Prochlorococcus marinus str. MIT 0912: one gene and its partner. The protein of the gene in region 1 interacts with the protein of each later gene in a pairwise test. Links are inferred from orthologs where the notes say so. Each region holds a gene or a part of one and is shown on either strand. Other genes may lie near its edges.

Region 1 (3,254 bases):
TCCGAGGCCACCTAAGGGAATAATCCTCAAACAAGGAGATTTTGATTGATTATTTTTTGAACCTTGAAAATTCATTGAACTTGATGTCATGGAAAAATCTATGTAAAAAACTTGGTTGTTACCTAAATGAAAGTCAAATCCACTCGAGAACGAGAGAAAAGATCAAATCAATCTCATAGAAGAGAGTATCTTCACGAGTTCCTCTTGCATTTCGCTGTTTAAAGAGACTAAAGGACTCCGAGGAGGTCCAACAGACCAACCAATGAGTTGAAGTGCCGCTTTAACAGGAATGGGATTTGTGGTTGCAAAAAGAGATTTAAAAAGAGGTTGTAATTTCTCGTGCAAATAAAGTGCATCAGCATATTTACCTTCTAAAAAACTTTCTATAATTTTCTTCAAATTAGGACCAACTAAATGACTAGCGACACTAACAACCCCTACTGCCCCTACTGAAAGCATTGGTAAAACCAAAGCATCATCACCGCTATAAATAGCTAAATCTGATCCACAATAGTTCCTTAATTGAGTCACTTCCTCGGTTGTACCACTTGCAGCTTTAAAACTGACTACATTACTGCAATCCATAAGCTTACTTACAATACTAGGTGATATCGAACATCCTGTCCGCCCAGGAATGTTATAAAGCATCAAAGGCAACTGTGGGGCTGCATTTGCAATAGCGCGAAAATGAACTTCTAAGCCTTCTTGCGGTGGTTTATTGTAATAAGGAACAACGACTAATGCACCATCTGCTCCTGAATTAGCTGCTTCCTTTGTTGCTGCAATTGCCTCAGAAGTAGAATTACTTCCTGTTCCAGCCAAAACTTTAGCCCTAGAGCCTAAAGAATTTCTGACTGTTTCCAGCATCTTTTGTTGTTCTTGCCAAGTCAAAGTCGGAGACTCACCTGTAGTTCCGCATACAACGATGCCATCGGAACCTTGATCTACTAAATAATTTGCTAAATCTGCAGCAAGACCATAATCAACTTTCCCTTCCTCATTGAATGGAGTTACCATTGCGGTTAAAATCCTTCCAAAAGGGGCTGGTGATAATAAAGCTGACTTATTCATGATTTTTTCGGCAATAGAAGTTCAGCAATCTGCACTGCATTAAGTGCAGCTCCTTTCCGGATTTGATCTCCACATAACCATAGTTCTAAAGCATTGGGGTTACTTATATCTTGCCTTATACGGCCAACGGATATGGGGTCTCTACCAGTTACATCTTGAGGCATCGGAAAACGATTGTTTCCCAAATCCTCAAGTATCTCAACTCCTCGTGCGGATTCCAAAATCTCATAAGCTTCTTTTACAGGGAAAGGCTTTATAAATTCAATATTCACTGCTTCAGAATGAGCTCTAAAAACTGGAACTCTTACACATGTTGCGGTCAATGCAAGTCCAGGGTCTCCAAGAATTTTTCGGGTTTCTTTAACCATTTTCATTTCTTCCTCGCAATAATTATTCGATTGCAAAGGTGAATTATGCAAAAAAAGATTAAATGCCAAAGAATAAGGAAGAACTTTACTTTCTGGAGTTATTCCATCTAAAACTTCTTGGCTTAATTTCCCTAATTCTTCCATTGCCATTGCACCTGCGCCACTAGCGGATTGATATGTGGACACAACAATCCTCTTAATAGGAATATGCCTAGTCAATGGAGATAGAACCAACGCTAATAAAATAGTCGTGCAATTAGGATTAGAAATTAAACCTTTGTGCTTACTAGCATCGGAAGGGTTAACTTCTGGAACAACCAAAGGAACATTCTCATCCATTCGAAATGCACTGGAGTTATCAATCATCAAAGCTCCAGAACTTTGAATTTTATCTTTCCATTTACGAGATATTGAACTACCAGCTGAAGCCAACACCAAATCTACATTTTCAAAACTATCTTTAGTTGTCTCTTCGACTTTTAACTCAGTTCCGCAAAAACTCTGAATCTCCCCTGCCGAACGATGAGAGGCTAGTAAAATTAATTTTTTTATAGGAAAAGATCTCTCTTCAAGCAAAGTCAATAATTCCTTACCTACAGCTCCACTTGATCCAAGGATCGCAACTGTAAGAGGTCTATTTGGAAGAAGAAACTGTGTTTTCAAACTTGATGAGGAAAATTAAAAGGTTTAACAAAAAATTTTTTCTTATTGGAAAAATCAACAAATAACAAATTTTTCGATGCTTTTTAGGCCACAATAGCTTTGGAAGTGAATTAACGCTTTCTTACGCTAACCAATTTGAGAATTCCTTTTCAATGAGTGCTGCCAAATTAAAAGTAAAAACCAGTTCAAAACCTAATAGCAGAATTGCTGTAGAGGTAGAAGTACCAGCAGATCGATGCAAAAATAGTTACAACGAAGCTTTAAGCAAACTCAGCAGATCAATCTCAATCCCAGGTTTTCGCAAAGGTAAAGTTCCAAAAACAGTAGTCATCCAACAACTTGGGGTCAAAAGGATACAGGCCTCCGCACTAGAATCACTTTTGCAAAAAATATGGACGGAAACATTAGATCAGGAAGGAATTGAGCCCTTGTCTGAGCCGGAACTGGAAGATGGCTTTGAAACTATTTTAGAGAATTTCAACCCTGAAAAAACTCTTACATTAAAGCTTGAAACTGATATAACCCCTATCCCAACACTAAAAAAATCTTCAGGTCTTACGGCTGAGGTAGAAACTTTAATCTTTGATCCCAAAAAAGTAGATGAACTTATTGAGCAATCAAGAACGCAGTTAGCGACTAAAATTCCAGTTAGTGATCGTCCCGCAAAAAAAGGAGATATTGCTCTAGTAAGCTTCAAAGGAAGTTTCTCAGATGATGGCAGCGAAATTGAGGGTGGAAGCGCAGATTCAATAGAAATAGAACTTGAAGAAGGCCGAATGATTCCTGGGTTTATTGAGGGTGTGATTGGAATGAATATCAATGATCAAAAGACATTAAAGTGTGAATTCCCAAAGGATTATCATCAGGAAGATGCCAAAGGCAGAAAAGCTGAATTCAAAGTCAGTCTTGAAGATTTAAAAATTAAGGAACTACCAGAACTAAATGACGAATTTGCCAAGCAAGCAAGTGATAAAGACAATATGAGTGACTTACGGGCAGATCTAGAACAGAGGCTTAAAGAAGATAATGATAGAAAACAAGCGAAAAATCGTCAGGACTCACTTCTTGCGGCTTTAGTCAAAGAGCTTGAAGTTGAGCTACCAAAAAGTCTTATTGACCAGGAAGTTCGAGTAATTGTTGAACAAACAGCTC
Region 2 (3,048 bases), 230 kb from region 1 along the record:
TATTTCCGTTGGATCCAAGCTAAATGAAGAGGCAGGAGTATGTACCCAATATTTATCTAATAAGTCTATTTCAAAAATCCCTTCAGTAACTTCTGAACTACTGGCAATAGCAACAAGTCGATTTTGATACGAATGAAGACTAGAGAACTCAATAAAAGGCTGATCCAAAGGCTTGATACATCCATTTTGTTGAAATAGAGCTAAAGTCCAAATTCCTTCCTGAGCAAAAGCCCCAACGACATCATCCCCCACACATGAAAAGCTCGACATCCCAAGAACCCATTGTGGGAAAGCAATTTCAGCCTTAATAGTCCATTGATTCTGAGAAATAGTAATTGAATTGTTATTAATGTCAGTTTTAATCTGAGTAATATTCCACCAGCCACTACTATCTTCCGCAACAAAAAGATCACCTTTATCAGACCAAATGGGATTAAAAAATGATATTTTTTCTGTGCATTTTAAATATTTATTATTAAAATTTACTATATTTATGATATTTAAATACTCATCCAATTTAGCTAATTTTAATTCATTTAAATCCCAAGGCATTGAAGTATTATTCCACTCAACCCATGCCAACTTTCTATCTTTAGAATTCAGAGCAAGATAACCTAATAGCCCCTGAGATGAATAAATAAATTTTGGATATTGGTCAATTTCTTTTAGAGAATAAGAAACTATATGATCTCCTTCTTCATCTTCCATCAATCCAATCCAAATATTATTTTCAAGGTCTATCACGCCACCTGCTAGAAAATAATTATCTTTTTTTGTAAGACAAATTGATTGTATTTTAGGTATGAATTTAAAAGAAGCAGAATTGTCATTTTCTTCCTCATAAGACCAAGTTCTCATCCATAAGCAATTATCTTGATTGTCGACCCAAGTCAATATCAGATCTGATCCATCAAGGGTAGCTGTTAAAGGAGCACCACCATATCCATGGATTTTTGTCCTTAAATCACTTGGATAAGGTGTTAACTCCTGAGGTAATACGTCTTGTTGCCCCCAAGGTCTAATTACAGCTGTAGTTCTCCCCTTTTCCTTTGGTCTTTGTTCTAACCATAAAACCCAATCACCTATTATACGAGGCTCTTTAAATATAGGAGCTTCTCCATAAACTTTTTCAGCATCCAAGATTCTCATTGTTTTGTTCTTCATTGATGTTGAGAGTCAATGATTAATTCACTCATAGAACTTAAAACAAAGTAAAGTGTAAAAGTTGTTGTCTTAAGACTCCTTTGGCTGGCAGTTTTGCTCAACTTGCAAAAAATGCAGAAAAAAAGAAGCCCTCCATTTCAGTTTCGAAAGAACCTGTCAAGAACCCCCCTTTGAAGGTCTATCAATTAGGACACGAGGCTTTAAGAACGCCAGCCAATCGCATCGTCAAAGTTGATGATTCAATTCGAAAGTTAGTGAAAGATATGCTCATAACTATGTATTCATCTAAAGGTATTGGTTTGGCAGCACCTCAAGTAGGAATAAAAAAGAGATTGTTAGTTATAGATTTAAATTTTGAAGACCCAAGTTCCCCGCCAATGGTATTTATAAATCCTGAGATAATTTCATCTAGTGCAAGCTTAGATACATATGAAGAAGGTTGTCTAAGTATCCCCGGAGTTTACCTTAATGTTTTACGACCCTCCTCGATCAAATTAAGTTATCGAGATGAAATGGGTAGACCCAAAAAAATGAATGCAGATGGTCTAATGGCAAGATGCATTCAGCACGAAATAGACCACCTAAATGGTGTCTGTTTTGTTGATAAAGTAACTGATGAAGAAGAACTGAAAAAACAATTAAATGAGAATAACTTCAATCACAACGATGTAATAAAAGAAACGAATTGAAAGAATAATGTCCTTTCAAACTCTACAGAATCCTATTAGATCTTTATTATTGGTTTCTCCTCAAATTCAATGACAACAATTTTCGATAAAATTCTGAGTGGTGACATCCCTTGTGATGAGGTTTTTAGTGATAACAAATGCTTAGCATTCAAAGACATTACCCCTCAAGCACCTACTCACATTTTAATAATTCCTAGAAAGCCTATCCCAAGTCTGCAAGATATAAAAGAAGAAGATCAAGAATTACTGGGTCACTTACTGCTAAAAGGGACCGAAATTGCGAATGCTGCTGGTTTAGAAAGTTGGAGAACCATAATAAATACAGGAGAAGAAGCAGGTCAAACAGTATTTCACTTACATATTCATATTATTGGCGGAAGAAAATTAAGTTGGCCGCCAGGGTAACTCTTGGATTTCCATGATTTTTATCAATACACACGATTGCTTTACTGGCTTAGTTACTGACTCAGCTTCGCCCATCAATGCGCTATAAGATATTTAATTAATCGCGTCCAATGGATTCCCAAACTGCTGCAGATAAAAACAGCATTATTAATAAATTCAACACAACCCTACAAAGTTTCTGGGGAAACCTTAATGAGAACCAGCAATCTATTTTAAAAAAAATATGGTCAATTTTAACTTACAAATGGCAATGGCAGATAATTTTGAATGCCCCTTTTTTGGTTTTTTGGATATTAGATCAAACTATTCCTGCAGTTCACTCTTTTGATATGAAGCTTATTTCTTCACTACCAATACCTATGATAATAAAAACATATTTTGGGTTTAGCTAATATATACAGATGAATAACTTTTTAATGAGTTTTTGCTTTAAAAAACTTCAAATTAACTTAAAAAAATAAGCTAGCCTTATTGCTAATCAAGTATTTATTGACTTTGAAATAATCTAATTAATATGACCTCATCAATTTCGAAAGCTCAAAAAGGACTAGTAAGCCAACTTATTAAATTAAGAAAGCTTACTCAGCCATATTTTCTACCTTATACAAAAAGTAATGGCTGGTTGTTTGTCTATTTATTAATAGCTTTATTATTTTGTGTAGGCGGAACAGTTCTATTTTTACTAACAGGTTTAATGAGCTTGTTAACCAACGTAGCTCCAGAGATAACAAACCAATTTTTGGGAGGTGTTCAAAATTCATTAAAGGTCATATGGGATGGTCCTTCGGGA

The links.
Region 2: the proteins of O5640_RS07235 (region 1) and def interact in binary tests that used the Escherichia coli proteins (3 or more experiments, as listed by UniProt). The link is inferred for Prochlorococcus marinus str. MIT 0912 from one-to-one orthologs.

What each region holds. Positions count from the first base shown.
Region 1 is NZ_CP114783.1:1,229,975-1,233,228, forward strand. Bases 86-3,006 are described here. They hold O5640_RS07235 (aspartate-semialdehyde dehydrogenase), read right to left. Parts: upstream 2,103-3,006; coding sequence 1,068-2,102; downstream 86-1,067. Other genes in these bases: O5640_RS07225 (ribonuclease J), read right to left, coding at 86-90; dapA (4-hydroxy-tetrahydrodipicolinate synthase), read right to left, coding at 163-1,071; tig (trigger factor), read left to right, coding at 2,255-3,006. Also shown: more of O5640_RS07225, read right to left, coding at 1-85; more of tig, read left to right, coding at 3,007-3,254.
Region 2 is NZ_CP114783.1:1,459,381-1,462,428, reverse strand. What follows is about bases 334-3,048. They hold def (peptide deformylase), read left to right. Parts: upstream 334-1,244; coding sequence 1,245-1,853; downstream 1,854-3,048. Other genes in these bases: O5640_RS08410 (ABC transporter ATP-binding protein/permease), read left to right, coding at 2,773-3,048; O5640_RS08415 (hypothetical protein), read left to right, coding at 2,369-2,650; O5640_RS08420 (histidine triad nucleotide-binding protein), read left to right, coding at 1,923-2,258; O5640_RS08430 (alpha/beta hydrolase family protein), read right to left, coding at 334-1,164. Outside these bases: more of O5640_RS08430, read right to left, coding at 1-333. UniProt on the Escherichia coli protein: Removes the formyl group from the N-terminal Met of newly synthesized proteins. Requires at least a dipeptide for an efficient rate of reaction. N-terminal L-methionine is a prerequisite for activity but the enzyme has broad specificity at other positions.